One region of the Cupriavidus sp. KB_39 genome, then DNA from elsewhere that is predicted to be linked to it. Evidence: riboswitches for the same ligand, from Rfam matches in the RefSeq annotation. Region 1 holds a riboswitch; the other holds the start of a gene.
What was found. A riboswitch is a leader RNA that binds a small molecule or an ion and turns the genes downstream of it on or off. The one in region 1 is predicted to bind cobalamin.
Positions count from the first base shown of each region.

Region 1 (4,616 bases):
GCGGCGACGGCYCGGGGGAGTCGCAATTCCCTGACAATCGCSCCGGCCATGCCGGCATCGGTGGCGGTCAGGGCCTGCCAGAGCTGCGAGGCATCGAGCGATACGCTGCCCAGCGCGAGCGACAGGCCGAACACGGCCAGCCCCGCCAGGGCGAGGACCAGCCAGACGGCRAGCGCGCGGCGCGCCTCAGCCATGGCGGACCCCGCCCGGGCGCGGCGCCTTGCCGGGCCTCATTTCTGGCGCCATCCCAGCGTGACGAACCCCGCCCGGCCCTGCGTGGCGTACGGATAGGCGAGCTGGTAGTTCTTGTCGAACAGGTTTTCCACGCGGGCGGCGACGTACCATTGCTTGTCGATGTTGTAGCGGGCGGTGAGGTTCAAGATACCGTATCCGCCCAGCCGGCGCGAGCCGTTGTCCATCCGCGACGACGACACCAGCCACTCGCCCCCGAATCGGAAATCGCCGAAATTCCGGCCCACATCGAACGACGCATGGCGGCGCGCGCGGCGCAGCAACTGGGTGCCGTTGGTCTCATCGACCGGATTCTGGAAGGTCACGCTGGCGCCGACATCGGTGCCGAGCAGGTTGGCGCGCCAGGACGCCTCCACCCCCTGCACCTTGGCCTTGTTGACGTTCTGCGCCAGGAACAGCCCGTTGGCCTGCTGCGTGGAGACGATCAGGTCGTTGTAGCGGGTCTCGAACGCGGTCACGCGCAGCAACCCGGTGGCGGCAGTCTCCACCTGCACGCCCAGCTCGGCCGACTTCGCACGCTCGGGCTGGAGGTTCGGCTGGCCGAAGTTCGGGTAATAGAGTTCGTTGAAGGTCGGCGCGCGGAAGGCGTTGCTGACGTTGGCGATCAGCTTGACCGCCTGGGTCAGGTGGAAGCCATAGCCGGCGAAGAAGCTGCCCTGGTTGCCGAAGTCCGAATAATGGTCGTTGCGCGCGTTCAGCTGCAGCTGGTGGCGGCCGATCTTGCCTTCGTAGCCGCCGTAYACCGAGAACACATTGCGGATGGGCGCGTTGTAGGCGCTGGACGACAGTTCCTGCTGGAGGTAGTCGGTCCCGAACAGCAGCGTGTGGTCAGGCGTCAGCGCGTACTCGTTCTGCCAGTTGAACTGGCGCGAGCGCGTGCTGAACAGGCTGTCGAACAGGCCGTTCTTGGTGGTTTCGGCGCGGTCCTCGCTCTGGGCYACCTTGAAATGGGTGCGCCAGTCGGGCAGCAYCTTGCCGTTGACGAASGCGGACAGCGTGTACAGCTCGCTATCCATACGCAGGTCGTCGGTCGGCTTGCCGCTGGTGCTGTCGTACGACAACTGGCTGTTGGAGTAGTACGCGGCCACGCCGGCGTCCCAGTCCTGGCTGAACTTGTGCTTCACCTGGCCGGAGACGCTCTTGTTCTCGTACGGGTTGTCGGCCGGGTTCGGGCCGATGCCCTGCCGGGCGCGCGTGGGGTTGTCGCGATTCCATTTCGCGGCGTCGATCGACGAATAGCCGTCGGTCTTGAACATCGAGCCGGTYACGTTGAACGAGGTATCGCCCACCTGCCCGCCATAGCCGACGGTGCCCTGGCGCGTATTGTTGCTGCCGTACTCCACCGAAGCGTTYGCCGCCGGGGCCTGGCCGGCGCCGCTCTTGGTGAAGATCTGCACCACGCCGCCGATGGCGTCGGAGCCGTACAGCGCCGAGACGTTGCCGCGCACCACCTCGATATGGTCGATCTGGTCCGGCAGGATATTGCTGAGCTGCGCGGTGCCGCCGCTGGCACCGGCGATGCGCACGCCATCCACCAGGATCAGCACCTGGTTGGAATTGGCGCCGCGCATGAACAGCGTGGTGTTGGCGCCCATGCCGCCCGTGGTGGCGAACTCCACGCCCGCCTGGCCGCGCAGCAGCGAGCGCAGGTCCGGCGCRTGGGTGTTGACGATGTCTTCCTGAGTGACCACCGTGGTGTGCGGCAGCGCCTCGGTCACGGCCTGCGCGGTGCGCGAGGCGGTGACGACCACCGGCGCGAGCGTCTGGCCGGGGGCGGCGCCGCTGGCATCCGGCGCGGCTTGCGCGTGGACCATGGCGGGGTAGAAAGCGGGTACAAGGGCGGGCACGAAGGCGGCGATGGCCGCCAGGATGGCGGGCACGCGCGGGCGGACCGGCGGCTGGGTCGCGGCGGTCTGCCTGTGGAGCGAGGAACGCATGTTGCTGGATGGATGGAAGTACGGCCGGGCCCGTCCCCGCGGGCCTTGTGGCGAAGTGGCGCGCCGCTGTGGAGCGGTGCGCCCGCGTTCAGGCCGGTATCCGGGCTGACGACATCAGGCCGGCCGCCTTCCCGATCGCTGGATCCCCGTCAAATGGCGGGGTGGATCAGTGGCATGCTGGCAGGCCCTTGCGCGGCGCATGGCGCGRGCGCGGTCGCTTACCGTTGCGGGGGCAGCACAGGTTGGCCCAGCGCGCGGCGCGCCCCGGACTCCCTGTTTCCCGTTGAACTGCGGCCCTGTGGGCAGGGTCGCGAGCACCTGGAACGTGCGCGAGTGTAGGCAGTTTCACCGGGGCCGTCAATCTGGCGGACGTGGTGCGGAACCGTCCACTCCGGGGCCGGTTACCCGCACGTTGCGTGACGATCGATGCAACTTCCTGGCGACGCTGCAGTCAGAAACGTCTCGTTGACGACGTGGCCGATCCGGCATCGGCTAGAATCCCGAAACCTGACCCACATTCCATCGGACAGACAGGCACTATGCTCAACGAACTCGAACAACTGGCCGCCAAGATCGGGCGCGTGCTGCATCACGCAGACACCCTGGCGGCGGAAAACCAGCGGCTGCGCGCGGAGATCGACCGCCTGCGGGCCGAGGCGAGCCAGTTGCGCACGGACCGCGAATCCATGGCGGCCGACCGCGAACTGCTCAATATCAAGATCGAGGAAGCCCAGCTGCGCATCCAGTCGATTCTGGACAAGCTGCCCACGGCCAGCGATGCGCGCCAGCTCGACCTGCTGGGCGAAGGCGCCCCGGCCACCGGCTCGGACCCCGATGCCAGCGGCGCGCACCCCGCCCCCGGAGAACACGCATGAGCAATAAGCAAGTCGAAGTGAACATCGCGGGGCAGCCCTACCGCTTCGCCATCGCGCCAGACAACGAAGCCGCGCTGCTGGAGGCGGTGGCGCTGGTGGACAACCAGATGAACAAGCTCAAGGGCAACGTCTCCGCCAAGGGCGTGGAGCGCGTGGCCGTGATGGCGGCCATCAGCATCGCCTCGGACCTGCTGGCCATGCGCCGCAAGCAGGAGGAGGACGGGCAGATTCCCGTGGACGCCGTGCGCGCCCGCATCCGCGAGCTGAACGAGCGCGCCGACGAGGCACTGCGGCAGTACGCGCACGTGGGCACCGACCCGCGCGCGCCGGGCTGACATCGACATCGGACGGATCTGGCCGGACTTGAAATCACACCGCATCGGCCGCACATGACAGGCATGTGAAGCCGATGGCGCAATGTCGGATTTGGCCGATGTCCGGTGTTGAAAATGTAACGYTGCYACATGCCGAACTTGGTATGCCTGACGACGCGGTGTATAGTGTAGCCAGACTGCACAAACGCCTTACCGGTGCAGCATACAGGTCAGGTTATCGCGCCCGACCGCCGTTTTCATCCCATCCTGTTTCGAAACGGCAAACGTCTGACATCACCCCAGCTGCTCGCAGCGTAAGGTGAATATAAAGTCAGACGTTTGACAGTTTCCCTGCCTGGTTCGTGAGGGTCATAACTCCTTGAACCGATATGCATTGCATGGTGCGGGATTATGTCGTGTGGGCGAGCGCGTCACCGCATTCATAGTCTTGGTTCTGCCTGGACTCCCTGAGTGGGTGATGTACCCAAAATGCGACTTCCGCAGCCACTCTGAACCTCACTTGGGTTCAGGATGCCGACCCAGCGGCCGAGGCGGGGACCCCTCAGAAGGCGGTGGTTTTCAGAACCACCGCCTTTTTTCTTTGATCGACGGATACTGGTATCGTGACGCCACCCGCCGCCAAATCGGGCCAACGCGCCCCCCAGTACTGGCTGATGAAGTCCGAGCCGGACGAAGCCAGCATCGACGATCTTGCCAAGCGCGGCACGCTGCCGTGGACGGGCGTGCGCAACTACCAGGCGCGCAACTTCATGCGCGACCAGATGCGCATCGGCGATGGCGTGCTGTTCTACCACTCCTCCTGCCCCGAGCCCGGCATCGCCGGACTGGCCGAGGTCTGCTCCCAGCCCTACCCCGATCCCACGCAGTTCGATCCCAAGAGCGATTACTACGACAAGGCCTCGAAGCCCGATGAGCCGCGCTGGTCGCTCGTGGACGTGCGTTTCGTGCGCAAGAGCGCGCTGGTCCCGCTGCCCGCGCTGCGCGAGCACGAGGCGCTGGCGGACATGGTCGTGCTCCGGCGCGGCAACCGCCTCTCCATCACGCCGGTCACGCCGGCCGAATGGCGCTATATCACCGAACGGCTGATGAAGTGACGGGGCGACCATGAGTCCTGTCCTGATTCCGGGGCTGCTGATCCTCGGCGCCTTCACCGGCTTCTGCGCCGGGCTGCTCGGCGTGGGCGGCGGCATGCTGATGGTGCCCTTCCTGACGCTGTT
Region 1 is NZ_JBFREV010000043.1:25,215-29,830, reverse strand. It holds gene AB4Z27_RS24600 (FecCD family ABC transporter permease) at 1-194, opposite strand, end outside; gene AB4Z27_RS24595 (TonB-dependent receptor plug domain-containing protein) at 231-2,189, opposite strand; cobalamin riboswitch at 2,264-2,527, opposite strand; gene AB4Z27_RS24590 (hypothetical protein) at 2,729-3,064, shown strand; gene AB4Z27_RS24585 (cell division protein ZapA) at 3,061-3,399, shown strand; RNA gene ssrS (6S RNA) at 3,724-3,940, shown strand; gene AB4Z27_RS24575 (EVE domain-containing protein) at 4,053-4,493, shown strand; gene AB4Z27_RS24570 (sulfite exporter TauE/SafE family protein) at 4,504-4,616, shown strand, end outside.

Region 2 (4,616 bases), on a different contig from region 1:
TTTCCCTGCTGCAGAATTGGCGTTGTAAATCTCGGGGCGATAAATCTTCTGAAAGGTTTCCATTGTGCTGATGGTGCCGATCAACTCGAGATCTGTGTAGTCGCCCAGAAGATCGCCGAAAAAGTAGAAAGCCAAGGGTGCAACGCCATTCGGAGGCATGAAGAAACGAACCTGCATCCCCATCTTTGCGAAGTATCGGTCGGTCGAGGACAGTTCATTCTGTTGATACTCGACCCCAAGTACGGGGTGCTGGTTTCCGGTCCGCTGATAGGTCTTGCTGGTCGAGGCGCTTATGGAGATGACAGGCGGCTTGTGGAAGCGCTCCTTGTAAGTGCGCGAGGCAACAAACTGCTTGAACAGCTTTCCATGCAAGTCACCAAAATCGTCTGGCGTGCGGAATTCCGCTCGATCAACGTTGTACCTTGGAAGCAAGACGCTGAAGTCGTAATCGCGTACGTAGGAGGAGAAGTTATTCCCCACGATGCCGTCGATGCGTTTGTGCGTTTTCTTGTCGAGAATGCAGGTTTTCAGTATCTCGATCAACGGAAATGCATCGTTGCCGCGCTTGGCGTCGACACTCATCTCCACGGAGATGATCTCGAGCTCGACAGCGTAGCGATCTCCGGTCGGATTGTCCCAATGCGCCAGGTCATTGAAGCGATTGTCAATCATCCTCAACGTGTTGCGCAGATTCTGTTGCCTACTCTTTCCCCGGGCCAGGTTGGCAAAATTGGTGGTTACGCGCGTACTGTCCGATGGCTGATAGTTTTCATCGAAAAGAATGCTCTTGAGGCTAAAGGCAAGTTCTTTGTTCATTGCGATCCAGTGACCTAATTTTTGAGAGAAGTCGATTCTTGTTTCAGGCCACAACCACTTCCTCGGCCAGAGCGGGCCTTGCGTGGCGCGTCAGTTCGACCAACGGCAGTGCCCGTTGGATCGCCAGCCTGGCCCGCTCGATGAGGGCCTGGTTCTGCAGGCGGTAGTCGACGAAATCCTTGTCGGTCGCGTAGACACCCAGCGGCAATGTGCGCGCCTGGAAGAAGCTGAACAGCGGCCGCAACTGGTGGTCGATCACCAGGGCATGGCGCTCGCTGCCACCGGTGGCAGCCAACAACACAGGCTTGTCGATCAAGGCGTCCTGATGAATGAAGTCGAAGAAGTGCTTGAACAGTCCGGTGTAGGAGCCGCGGAACACCGGTGTTGCCACCACCAGGACGTCAGCTTGCTCAACCGCCGCAAGTTCCCGCTCCACCGTGTCGGGCAAGTGGGTGCGCCAGACCGCRCCGGCAAGCCGCGGTGCGAGCTGACCCAGTTCAACCAAGCGCTGTTCGCACGGAAGTTCGTCTGCGATCAGGTCTAGCAGGTGCTCTGCCAGGGCTGCAGACTTGGAGGGGCGTTGTAGCCCGCCGGAAACCGCTACTAGACGGAGTGGACGTGTCATTTTTGCTTTCATCTGTTGCGAGGCTCACGCGACATGCCAATCGTATGGATGTGCATCGATGAAGTAAAATGGCTTTATTTCAACAATMCATGAGCAGTAGTCATGTGAGTTATCGGGCGCACCCGCCGGGTCATCCCGCTCTCACGCCTYCGTGCTCCCCAGATCAGCATGTGCGCTTTGTAACCGTCCGTTACGGGTAGAATGCGCACCGCGGCACGTCCCCTGTGCCGCCCGTGATTGCAGGTGCCCGCGATGCKCGTGGGTTAAACGGGAAACAGGTACGTCGCCGAGCCGCGACCAAGCCTGTGCTGCCCCCGCAACGGTAAGCAGGTTCGGGAACTGTCATGTCGATCCATCGGATCGGCGGCCACTGCGCGATTGTCATCGTTGTCATCGCGTGGGAAGGCGACGGATTCCCGGGAGCGCACGCTCCCCGCCTGTCAGCCCGGATACCGGCCTGTTGTCATCATCGAAATCTTTCGCACGGACGGGGTCGTCCGGCTTCACGATGACATACAACTTGTTCGCGCATTCCGCTGGCCGCCCGCGCTCGGCCCAGATTTCGTCACGCCCTGCGCGTGGGCGTCGACCGCGCGTGCTGGCCGCATCACTTGGTGCCGTGGCCGGCCTTAATCTTCCCTGTGCTTTCGCACAGGAAACCTCCGAACAGAAGGACACGTCACTGCCGCCCGTGGTCGTCAGTGAGGCCGTCTATCCCGGCCTGGCGCTCTCGAAACCCGAATACACGGGCAGCCGCATGGGCCTGACGCCGCTCGAGACGCCGGCCAGCGTCGAAGTCATCAGCGGCGAGACCATCCGCGCGCGGGGCGACCAGAGCGTGCGCGAGGCCGTGACCCGGGCAACCGGCATCACCGGCAATCCGTCGCCGGGCAACGGCGGCACCTCGCTGACCGCGCGCGGCTTCGCCGGGCAGGGCTCGGTCATGCAGCTGCTGGACGGCACGCGCATGTACGTGGCCTCCGGTACGGTGACCTTTCCGTTCGATACGTGGTCGGTAGACCGCATCGAGGTCCTGCGCGGCCCCGCATCGGTCATGTATGGCGAAGGGGCGATCGGCGGCGTGGTCAATGTGGTGCAGAAGAAGCCGATCCGAGGCCCGATCGAGAACGAACTCCAGATCACGGGCGGCACCGAGAAGACCGCGCGCGTGGCCTTCGACAGTGGTGGCAAGGTCAACGACAACCTGTCGTACCGTTTCKCCACGGCCTACAACCGGACGGCTGGCTGGGTGGATCGGGGCGATGCCAACAACCTGATGGTGTCGGCGTCCGTGCGGCTGGACGTGAATCCGGAATTCAACCTGACGCTGTCCTATGACGACGGCACCCAGCATCCGCAGCAATACCTCGGCACGCCGCTGGTCAACGGCAGCCTGGACCGCTCGCTGCGCAAGAAGAACTACAACGTTGGCGATGCCGAGATCAGCTATCGCGACCGCTGGACGCGCCTGAGCGCCGAATGGACGCCGAACGACCGCGTCACCGTGCGCAACCAGTTCTACTACCTGACCAGCCACCGTCACTGGCGCGACAGTGAGACCTTTACCTATCTGCCGGCCACCTCGCAGGTGCGCCGCGGGGACTATCTGGAAATCCTGCACGACCAGGAGCAGGTGGGCAACCGCGCCGACATGACGGTGCGCAGCAAGCTGTTCGGGCTCGATAACACCACGACGGTGGGCTTCGACGTCAACAAGGTCAACTTCACCCACTCGAACAACTCGCCCTATGACGGCACCTCCACCGTACCGGCGCGTGATTTCGATCCGGGCCTGTTCTTCAGCCCGCCGGGCGTCGTTACCTCGCCGCGCTTCCGCAGCAACACCACGCAGTACGCGCTGTTCGGTGAGCACCGTATCGCCCTCACGCCGCAGTGGTCGGTCATCGGCGGGGTGCGCTTCGACCATGCCGACCTGACGCGCACCGACCTCGTGGCCGGCTCGGCCTGGGACAAGACCTTCGCCAACACCACGTGGCGCGTGGGCACCGTCTACCAGTTCACCCCGAGCCTGGCCGTCTACGCCCAGTACGCCACCGCGACCGATCCGCTCGGCGCGCTGATCACCACGTCCGACGCGCAGCGCAACTTCAACCTCGCCACCGGCATGCAGGTGGAAGTGGGCATGAAGCAGGCGTTCTGGGGCAATCGCGGCGAATGGACCTTCGCGGCGTACGAGATCCGCAAGAACGACCTGCTTTCGCGCGATCCGGTCAATCCGACCATCACCCAGCAGGTGGGCGAGCAGTCGTCGCGCGGGCTGGAAGCCTCGGCGAGCGTGGAAGTGCTGCGCGGTCTGCGCCTCGACGTCAACGGCACCGTGCTGCGCGCGCGCTATGACGACTTCAACGAGTCGGTCGGCGGGGTGCTGGTCTCCCGCGCCGGCAACGTGCCGACGAGCGTGCCGCAACAGGCCGCCAACGCGTGGCTGACGTGGAACTTCATCCCGCAATGGACGTTCGGCGCGGGCCTGCGCTATGTCGGCGGACGTTACGCGGACACGGCCAACCGCGTGCGCGTGCCGAGCTATACGACGGTGGATACGGCGCTGTCGTGGCGTGTCTCGAAGCAGGCGGCGCTGACGCTGCGCGTCTACAACCTGTTCAACAAGGACTACGCCGAATCGGTCTCGAACGGGGGCCAGCAATGGCTGCTGGGGCGTCCGCGTTCGGCGGAGTTGTCGGCCAACTTCTACTTCTGAGGCCCGGGCGATGTGGCGCAAGATCCGGCGCTGGCTGTACCTGATCCATCGCTGGATGGGCATCGCCGGCTGCCTGTTGATCGCGATGTGGTTCGGCTCGGGGCTGGTGATGATGTACGTCGGCTTTCCCGCGCTGACCGATGCCGAGCGGCTGGCCAGCCTGCCGCCGCTCGATGTGCGTGCCGTGGCCACGACGCCCGATGCGGCGATGGCGGCGGCGGGGCTGTCCAGCTTTCCACGCAGCCTGCGGCTTGAGATGGCGGGCAGCCTGCCCGTCTATCGCATGGTTGATGGCAAGGGTCAGCCCCATACCGTGGCGGCCACCGATGGSCGCGTCATCGAGCGCGTCGATGCWGCCACGGCGCAGGCCACTGCCCAGCAGTTCACCGGCAAGCCTGCGCGCTGGATCGAGACCGCCGAACGAGACCAGTGGACCGTGCCGAATGGCCTCAACGC
Region 2 is NZ_JBFREV010000011.1:18,666-23,281, forward strand. It holds gene AB4Z27_RS10945 (DUF1852 domain-containing protein) at 1-816, opposite strand, end outside; gene msuE (FMN reductase) at 860-1,441, opposite strand; cobalamin riboswitch at 1,666-1,916, shown strand; gene AB4Z27_RS10955 (TonB-dependent receptor) at 2,133-4,160, shown strand; gene AB4Z27_RS10960 (PepSY domain-containing protein) at 4,171-4,616, shown strand, end outside.
Region 2: another riboswitch for cobalamin. It lies ahead of AB4Z27_RS10955 (TonB-dependent receptor); the one in region 1 lies ahead of AB4Z27_RS24595 (TonB-dependent receptor plug domain-containing protein).